3 regions of the Thalassolituus sp. ST750PaO-4 genome follow, and region 3 is predicted to be linked to each of the others. Evidence: predicted binding sites of a transcription regulator. Region 3 holds the regulator's gene; each other region holds the start of a gene.

Evidence for each region. Region 3 encodes FNR, which switches genes on or off when oxygen is low (the NO sensors DNR and NnrR bind a similar motif). Its sites were predicted from a motif close to TTGATNTANATCAA; they were not measured.
Region 1: a site for FNR is predicted at 1,736-1,749, ahead of HUF18_RS10880 (YdcH family protein). Genes of this name have one in related genera too.
Region 2: a site for FNR is predicted at 1,405-1,418, ahead of nrdG (anaerobic ribonucleoside-triphosphate reductase activating protein). Genes of this name have one in related genera too.

What each region holds. Positions count from the first base shown of each region.
Region 1 is NZ_JABVCB010000008.1:306,799-310,032, forward strand. Features, by position in the region: gene lipA (lipoyl synthase) at 1-521, shown strand, start outside; gene HUF18_RS10875 (TorF family putative porin) at 652-1,326, shown strand; gene HUF18_RS10880 (YdcH family protein) at 1,392-1,631, opposite strand; gene HUF18_RS10885 (response regulator) at 1,777-2,916, shown strand; gene trxC (thioredoxin TrxC) at 2,919-3,234, opposite strand, start outside.
Region 2 is NZ_JABVCB010000005.1:56,047-59,280, reverse strand. Features, by position in the region: gene HUF18_RS02690 (MFS transporter) at 1-39, shown strand, start outside; gene HUF18_RS02685 (NnrS family protein) at 63-1,250, shown strand; gene nrdG (anaerobic ribonucleoside-triphosphate reductase activating protein) at 1,498-1,944, shown strand; gene nrdD (anaerobic ribonucleoside-triphosphate reductase) at 1,973-3,234, shown strand, end outside.
Region 3 is NZ_JABVCB010000012.1:52,429-55,662, reverse strand. Features, by position in the region: gene HUF18_RS13405 (heavy metal translocating P-type ATPase) at 1-109, shown strand, start outside; gene ccoS (cbb3-type cytochrome oxidase assembly protein CcoS) at 113-307, shown strand; gene HUF18_RS13395 (sulfite exporter TauE/SafE family protein) at 304-966, shown strand; gene fnr (fumarate/nitrate reduction transcriptional regulator Fnr) at 1,052-1,819, shown strand; gene HUF18_RS13385 (hypothetical protein) at 2,092-2,586, shown strand; gene ttcA (tRNA 2-thiocytidine(32) synthetase TtcA) at 2,710-3,234, shown strand, end outside.

The sequences.
Region 1 (3,234 bases), on a different contig from region 3:
ATTGTATCCGCCTGACCCGCGAGCACAGCCCTGCGATTCAGGTTGAAACCCTGGTACCGGACTTCCGTGGCCGTATGGAAATTGCCCTCGATATTCTCAGCGAAACGCCACCGGATGTGTTTAACCACAATCTGGAAACCGTGCCGCGTTTGTACAAAGAATGCCGTCCGGGTTCTGATTACCAGTGGTCTCTGACGCTGCTGAAAGAATATAAGGCCCGCCGCCCTGAGGTGGTGACTAAATCCGGTCTGATGCTGGGCCTGGGCGAAACCAATGAAGAAGTGATTGAAGTGATGAAGGATATGCGCGCGCATAACATTGATCACATCACGCTGGGGCAATATCTGCAGCCGAGCAAAAATCACTCACCGGTTAAGCGTTTTGCTACACCGGAAGAGTTTAAAGAACTGGGGGATATCGCCAAGAGTCTGGGTTTCCTGCGTGTGACCAGCGGCCCGCTGGTGCGCTCGTCTTACCATGCGGATCTGCAGGCGCAGGGGGAAAACGTTGGCGGATTGTAAAATGCTGTGGGCCGTGATTCTGTAGCGGCTCTTTCTGTGAACGTTATTGGATTGTGAAACGCTGGGCGATGATTCTGTAATCGCTCTGTGGTAGACAAGGGGTTCCTGTTTAATTCACTGAGGGAACCCCATGAAACGCACTACATTGCTGGCCATTCCGGCTTTTTTGGCACTCTCGTCTGCGGCATCCGCCGCCACTGTGACGTATAACGCCGCTTTTGTCTCAAACTACCTGTTCCGTGGCCTGAGCCAGACTGATGATGGTCCGGCCTTGCAGGGTGGTGCAGATGTTAAAAACGGTAATGCCTATGCCGGTGCCTGGTTCTCCAATGTTGATAAGCCAGACGGCGCCGAAGGTCTGCCGGTCGAGATGGACGTGTATTTCGGCTACAACAACCAGTTCGATGGTTTTAACCTCGATATGGGCGTGCGTACTTACAACACCCTGTTCGATGTGGGTCGTGAAGAAACCGAATTCAAACTGGGTACCAGCCCGGCTAAAGGTCTATCTGTCAATATGCACCGTGGCGTAAAGGCTCAGTACTGGTATCCGGAAGTCACCTTCGAAAAACACCTGCCTCAGCGTCTGTACCTGGACGTAGCCGTTGGTATGTGGATGGTGGATGACGCTGATGATAAAGCGCTGACTGCCCGCGTTGAAGTGGCCCGTGATTTCCCCGAATTCCATAAGATTGATCTGTTTATCGCTGCTGACTTTATCAGCGATGACACCCCTTATGGCGACAATAACGATAAAGATGATTCCGATCTGAATTTCGTTATCGGTGTACGCAAAAACTTCTGATAAGTGATGCGTTATCTACAAAAAAGCCCGGAAAATCCGGGCTTTTTTGTGTCTGGCAGAAATGTTCAGGCGCTTTTCAGCATCGCATACAAGTCGTCCTTCAGATGCAGACGGCGCATTTTCAGGCCTTCCAGGCGCTCATCGGAGGCCGCTTCAACGGCTTCTTCGATTTTACGTACTTCGCGGTCAACTTCATGGTACTCGTCAAACAGACGGGCAAAGTGACGGTCTTTCATTTTCAGGGAACGGATCTGGTCGCCCATGTCCGGAAATTCGCTGTGCAGGTCGTGGTGTTCAATTGTCATTATCAGGCCTCCTTTTGCAGATGCTTTCAGATTGCCTGCTCTGGCAGAAAGCGTCTTGATACAGATCAGGCGAATCCCTGTCGTTTGCAGGGGCTTTGCTATAGTTGATGCAGATCAAATCGTTAATTATTTCAGGGAGAGGGATATGAGTTGTAACAACGTTGCGCTGCTGGATGATGAGATCAGCATGGTCAGGTTGCTTGAGCGCGCGCTGGATAACTACGATGTTCAGTCCTTTACCGATCCGGAAGGGTTTCTGAATGGTCTGCGTCCGGAGACGGACTGTATTCTGCTGGATATTCAGATGCCGGGCCGTGATGGCTATGAAATCTGTCGTCTGTTGCGTGCCCGTGAAGCAACACGCCATACGCCGATTCTGTTTGTCTCCGGTCAGAGTGATCTTGACCAGCGTCTGCAGGGGTATGCTGCCGGGGCTGACGATTTTATCAGCAAACCTTTTAATATTGACGAGATGCGCGCCAAGGTTGAACGCGCTCTGCTCAGTAAAGAGCAGCGGGAAATTCTGCAATCATCGGCCGATTATGCCCGCCAGGCGGCGTTTGAAGCCATGACTCACTCGGCGGAGCAGGGGGAGATCAGTCGCTTTATCGAACAGGTTATGGGCTGTAAAAACCGCCAGCAGCTGGCCTCTGTGCTGATTGCCAGCCTGAAAAACTTTGGCCTGAATGCTGTTTTGGCTTGCTGGACGGGGCCGGAGTTCTGTTTTGTCTCGCATGCTGAGCAGGTGCGGCCATTGGAAGCGGAGCTGTTGCTGAGCTGCCGCGAAGGCGCGCGTATTATCGAGCTGGAAAAACGCATGATAGTGAACTTTGGTAATGCATCCGTGCTGATCAAGAACGTGCCCTGGCAGGAAGAGGCACGCTATGGCCGGATAAAAGATCACCTGTGCGTTCTTATGAGCAGTGTACATGCAAGGCTGCAGTCGCTGGCGACTGAGCACAAACTGCATCAGCAGCAGACGCTGCTGAATGCACTGGACGATGTGGAATATGCCCTGCAGCATTTGCAGCAGCGTCAGGATCAGGGGTTAAACAGTGCGCGTGAAACCGTGCAGGAGCTGGAGCTGGAGTTGTCAGAAGAGCTGCTGTTGCTGAATCTCGATCCGGATCAGGAGCAGCATCTGACGCAGCTGGTGCGTAATCATATGGGTCAGCTGGAGCGCCTGTATCGTAACTGCGCAGATGTCACCGGCCCGCTGCAGCCGGTGCTGCAGGCGCTGGCTGATATTGCCGGAAAGCGCCTGCCTGACAGAGACTCTGTCTGAGATCAGTGAATTTTACTCAGCGCCGCCTGCAACCACTGTTGCAGCTGCGGTGCCGGTAGGGCTCCGGCCAGACGGTCAATTTCTTTTCCCTGATGATAAACAATCAGCGTCGGAATACTGCGGATGCCGAGTTGCGCGCTGGTTTGCTGCGCCTGTTCGGTGTTGACCTTGGCAAAGCGCATCTGTTGTTGCATTTGTCCGCACAGCTGGGTAAATACCGGCGCCATCATCTGACACGGGCCGCACCAGCTGGCCCAGAAGTCCACCACAACCGGCAGATCATTTTTCAGCAGAAAACGCTGGAAATTGCTGTCGTTC
Region 2 (3,234 bases), on a different contig from region 3:
TCAGTCGACAGGCAGATTGAGCAGGAACTGAAGGCCTGAAAGCCAAAGCTCTAAGGAGTGTTATGAATATATCCTCTGTACCCGCCCACCCTTTGTGGGGCCAGGCGTTCCGGCCGATGTTTCTGCTGGGGGCGGCATTCAGTGCTCTGGCCATTCTGCTCTGGGGGCTGGCGTTACAGGGGATTATTCTGCTGCCGGGTAGCGGCAGTATTTTCTGGCACAGCCATGAAATGCTGTTTGGTTTTGCCCTGGCCATCGTCGCAGGGTTTTTACTGACCGCCGTACAAAACTGGACCGGGCAGCGGGCAACCCATGGCCGGCCACTGTTATTGCTGACACTTTTATGGCTCGCTGGCCGGCTGTGTATGTTAGCCGGTGATCTTTTGCCCTGGTGGTTTACCGCCCTGGTTGATATGGCATTTATGCCGCTGGTCGCCTGGTTTTTCTGGCGACTGCTGTTTGCTGTTAAACAACAGCGGAATTATTTCTTTGTACCTGTGTTGTTGCTGATGACCTTTGCCAATGCGGTGATGCATTGGGGCAATGCGGTGCAGGATATGTCACTGGTGCAGTGGGGTAGTCACAGTGTCAGCTGGATGCTGATATTAATGATTACAGTGATTGGCGGTCGGGTAATGCCGATGTTTACCGCCAATGGCAGTATGACGCCGAAAACAGAAGCGCTTCCCTGGCTGGAAAAACTGGTGCTGGGGGCGAGTTGGTTGTTGCTTGTGATTTATCTGCTGCGTCTTGATCTGTTATTACCACCCTTTGTGCTGGCGTTGCTGCTGGTGCTGACGGCAGCCAGTCAGGCGCTGCGGATTGCCCGCTTACGTATCGGGGTTACCTGGAAAATCCCCTTGCTGTGGTCATTACATCTTGCCTATTGGTTTATTCCACTTGGCCTCTTGTTGCTGGCGATGCACTACCTTGGCTGGCCGGTCACCTTCAGTGCGGCTTTGCATGCACTGACCGCCGGAGCGGTTGGCGGAATGATTCTGGCCATGATTGCCCGCGTGTCATTGGGGCACTCCGGCCGGCCACTGCAGCCAAGGCCGTTAATGTCACTGTCGTTTGCGCTGCTGCTGCTGGCTGCGCTGCTGCGTTCTCTGGGAGTGATTATCTGGCCACAGCAGTCTTTGCTGTTTTACAGCCTGTCGGCCTTGTTGTGGAGTAGCGCTTTTATACTCTTCGTCTTTTGTTATGCGCGCATTTTGCTTGGTCCACGGCCGGACGGCCGCGCGGGCTAAGTCATTGTGCCAATATTCTTTAGCCGGGTAATAACCCGGCTTTTTTCTTTCTGCATTGCCACTGCGCCATAAATGGCCATTGCGCTGACGGCTCTTTTCCTGATCATCCGTTCTCTGTATCGGATACCCATGTCGGAGTAGTTTGCAAATAAAATTGATATGGATCAATTTTATTCGGCCGTCTCTCGTTAGTCTCTGTCCATATCTTGTGTCTGTTTATTGTTTAAGGCACTACATATGGGGTTTTATGTATTTCAGTCGTGAACAGGTGGTCTTCCAGGAAGTGCCGGGAGAAGTCTCTCTGGCCTACACCATCAGCGGTTGTCCGCTGCGTTGTCCCGGTTGCCACAGTGCAGATACCTGGCCCGCGATGGCGGGTGAACCGCTGTCCGAAGAGTACTTCCGGCAGCGTCTGGAGACATACGCCGGTCTGATCAGCTGCGTGCTGTTTATGGGTGGAGAGTGGCATGAAGCGCAGCTGTTACTGTTGCTGAAGCTGGCCCGCCGGCAAGGACTGAATACCTGTCTTTATACCGGGCTCGATACAGTTGCTCCGTGCCTGCAGGCTGAGCTGACCTATCTGAAAACCGGTCCCTGGTTACGGGATCTCGGGGGGCTGGAGTCTCCCTTAACAAATCAGCGTTTTATGGATTTACGCAGCAATCGCTGCCTGAATCATAAATTTCATCAATAACAATTGCCTACTCTGAAGGAGCGGAATCATGCTGAAACTGAGCGCAGAGCACATTAAGCATAAGCTGGATTTTATTGAACATTATCTGGCTGCACAAAATGCCGCCGACGGCTCACGGATGGATGCCAATGCCAATGTGACCGAAAAGAATATCGCCACGCTCGAAGCGGAGATGATGAAAGATTATTTTGTGCAGATTAACCGTGCGCAGGTTTCAGCAAAAATTGCCGATTTATTCGGGGATGATCTGGCACAGGAATATATCCGCCAGATAGAGAACCATGAGATTTATGTACATGATGAAACCAGCCTGAAGCCCTATTGTGTATCGGTAACTATGTATCCGTTTTTACTGGACGGGCTGACTAAGCTTGGTGGCGAATCTCAGGCACCGAAGCATATTGAATCGTTCTGTGGTTCATTCGTAAATTTTGTCTTCGCTGTCAGCAGCCAGTTCGCTGGCGCGGTGGCTACGGTCGAATTTTTAACTTACTTCGACTATTTTGCCCGCAAAGATTATGGCGATGATTATCTGAATACCCACCGTCAGCAGATTGCCAACCATCTTCAGCATGTTGTGTATGCCATCAATCAGCCCGCCGCTGCCCGGGGTTATCAGAGTGTGTTCTGGAATCTTTCGCTATACGACAAAAACTATTTCGATAGCATGTTTGGTGAGTTCGTCTTCCCTGATTTCAGCAAGCCCTGCTGGAAGACGCTGGATAAACTTCAGCATTTTTTCCTGGATTGGTTTAATGCTGAGCGCAGCAAAAGCATCCTCACCTTTCCGGTTGTCACCGTGGCCATGCTGACCGAAAAAGGGCAGTGTAAAGATCAGGACTTTGCCCGCAGTATGGCCGCTCATCTGAACCGGGGCAGCTCTTTCTTCGTTTATCTTTCCGACAGTGCAGACAGCCTGGCATCCTGCTGCCGCTTACGCAGTGAAATCAGCGACAATACATTTTCCTACTCGCTGGGAGCCGGTGGTGTGGCAACCGGTTCTATTAATGTAATTACAGTTAATATGAACCGACTGGTTCAGGATGGCCGTGATCTTGCCGAAGAAATCAGTAAGGTGCAGCGTTATCAGGTGGCCTATCGTCGCTTAATGGAAGAGTACCTTCAGGCCGGAATGCTGACGGTTTACAACGCCGGATTTATTAATCTGGACAAGCAATTCCTGACTATCGGCATTAACGGTATGGTCGAGGCTGCTGAATCGCAGGGGTTGGTTGCCGGTAATAATCAGGCGTATAAAAACTTTGTCAGAGATCATCTGAAAGTGATTTA
Region 3 (3,234 bases):
TGTTCCGCCCTGGGCCGCTGCGATTGGCATGTCATTCAGTTCGTTACTGGTGGTCACCAACGCCCTGCGCCTGAATCGCCTGCCGGCTCCTGACTCCTCTGAGGTTTGATCGATGGATATCATTTACATCCTGGTACCGCTGTCTTTACTGCTGATCGGCATTGCCGTGCTGATCTTTTTCTGGGCGGTGAAGAGCGGCCAGTTTGAAGACATGGAGTCCCCCGCCCACCGCATTCTGTTTGATGACGATGAGCCGATAAGTCGCCGTCAGGACGACAGCGAACAAACCCCATCTGACAAGCCATGATTGAACCCCTGTCGCTGCTGACTGCGTTTCTGCTGGGGTTGTTTGGCTCCAGCCACTGCCTGGTGATGTGCGGTGGTATTGCTGCGGCTATTGGCAGCAGCGCCGGAACTCAGCGTGTCCGGGTGACGCTGCTGTTTAACACCGGGCGCATACTGAGCTACAGCATCGCCGGGCTGATAGTCGCCAGCGCAGGTCTGTGGCTGCAGAGCCAGCACCAGTGGCTGATGCTGATCTTGCGGACACTGGCCGCGCTGATGCTGATACTGATGGGGCTCTATATTGCCCGCTGGTCACTGATGCTGACCCGTATTGAGCAACTGGGCCAGGGAATCTGGAAATACCTGCAGCCTCTGACCCGCCGTTTTATGCAATCTCCGCGTGCGATAGATCGTCTGTGGCTGGGCATGCTCTGGGGCTGGTTGCCCTGCGGCCTGATTTACAGCACGCTGAGCTGGGTTGCCGCAAATGGCCAGCCTTTGCTGGGAGCCGCCGCGATGTTCGCCTTTGGTCTGGGTACCCTGCCTGCCCTGTTTGCCAGCACACTGGCGGCCAATGTACTGACGCCGTTTCTGAGCAACAACCGCGTGCGTCAGGTTGCCGGGGGATTACTGATCGGATTTGGTTTGTGGACGGCAGCATCGGTCTGGTTACTTTCTTGACAGATCGCGCGCTAATGCCGAACATAGCCGCAACTGCTGCACTTGTTACTTACTCCGACACCGGGGTTTCACTCAGGAATCAGTCATGAAAACGACACATGTTGCGCCTGCTCCACTGCGGGGCACTCAACCACACTGCCAGACCTGCTCACTGAATGCGTTGTGTCTGCCATTGTCCCTGAACGATTCCGATATGGAGCGCCTCGACGATATCATCCGCCGTGGCCGTCCGATCCAGAAAGGTCAGCTGCTGTTCCAGCAGGGCGAAGCGTTTCAATCCGTATTTGCCGTACGCACCGGAGCCCTGAAAACCTACACTCTGGCGAGTAACGGTGAAGAACAGATTACCGGTTTTCACCTGGCCTCTGAGCTGGTTGGCCTGGCCGGTTACGATAACGGCAACTATCCGTTAACCGCCAAAGCGCTGGAAACCACCACCGTCTGTGAAATTCCGCTGCAGCAACTCGACAGTCTGGCCGATGACCTGCCGGATCTGCGTAAGCAGCTGATGCGTACAATGGGCACCGAAATCCGTCATGATCAGAACATGATGTTGCTGCTCAGCAAGAAAAACGCCGAAGAGCGCGTGGCCTCTTTCCTGATTGATATTTCCCAGCGTTATTCCCGTCGTGGTTTCTCGGCCAGTCATTTCCGCCTGCCGATGTCGCGGGTGGATATCAGTAACTATCTGGGCCTCGCGGTAGAAACCATCAGCCGCGTGTTTACCCGCTTCCAGAAAAACGGTCTGATCGAAACCCAGGGGAAAGAAGTGATTCTGCAGGACCCCGATATGCTGTATGAACTGGCCGGCCTGAATACTGAAAAAGAGTGTGCCGCTCACCCGCAAGAGTAAGCCGCTCACCCGTAAGCAAAAAAACCGGCCAGAGGCCGGTTTTTTTATGCCTGCCCTCTTATGCCTGTTTTCTGCTTATGAACACTCATGCAACGCCCTCTGGTACGGGAAATGCTTTTACCAGAATAAAGGCTGAACAGACGTTATTTTTCTGGCGCCGGTATCCAGGCTATCTATTGGCAATTGGTATAAAACCGCAGCAGATAAAATAATCTGATCTAAGATTGCAGAAACAGCGTCATTCAGCCGATATGACGTATAAGGAGGTGACCATGGGCATCTGCGCAAATGAACTGACCCGCTGGGTAATCCAGCCAACCCTGCAACGTATCGGGGTTAGTAACCCGATGGCCAGCACCCTGCTGCTGGCAACTGCGGCTCAGGAATCGGCTCTTGGATCGCACCTCAAAGCCGCCGGTCAACGGGCTCTCGGCATTTACCGCATTCACAGCCTGACCCACCGCCATGTATGGGACGCTTATCTGGCGCAACAGCCGGAACTGGCCAGCACCGTGCGCGGCCTTGCCAGCCAGCATGATTTTCTCAGTCACCCCCATGCCGAGCTGACCACCAACCTGTCTTATGCCACCGCCATTGCCTGGTTTATCTATGCCCGCAATGATGATTTTGTTCTGCCCGCCGATGCAACCGCAGAACAGCTCGCACGTCTGTGGAAACGTTTTTACCATCCCCGCAGCGGTGTCAGCATTGAAGAGTTCTGCGCCAGTCTCGGTACAGCCACCGCCCTGCTCAACCGTGCAGCCTGAGCAGGCGTACCTTTTCTCAAAGTCCCCGAACAACATTCCTTTTTAACTGCCTGACCTGCGCAGGCGGTTCCTTCACCCGATGCATTCTGCTATAAAGCGGGCGCAATTATTCAGGGTGTTTTTATGATCGAATCCGCTGCCGAGCGCAAAGAGCAACTCGAGTTCAACAAACTGCAGAAGCGCCTGCGCCGCAATGTCGGCAAGGCCATCGAAGACTACCGCATGATCGAAGACGGCGATAAGGTCATGGTTTGCCTGTCCGGCGGTAAAGATTCGTACACCATGCTCGATATTCTGCTGAGTCTGCAGAAAAGCGCACCGATTCACTTTGATATCGTGGCGGTGAATATGGATCAGAAGCAGCCCGGATTTCCTGAACATGTGCTGCCGGAGTATCTGAGCCAGCTGGGTATTGAGTATCACATCGTCGAGAAAGATACCTACAGCGTAGTGAAAGAAATTATTCCGGAAGGTAAAACCACCTGCAGCCTGTGCTCTCGCCTGCGTCGTGGCACTCTGTATGGCTTTGCCGAGAGTATTGGCGCCAATAAAATCGCTCTTGGTCACCATCGTGACGACATCATCGAAACCCTGTTCCTCAATATGTTCCATGGTGGCAAGCTCAAGGCTATGCCGCCGAAACTGCTG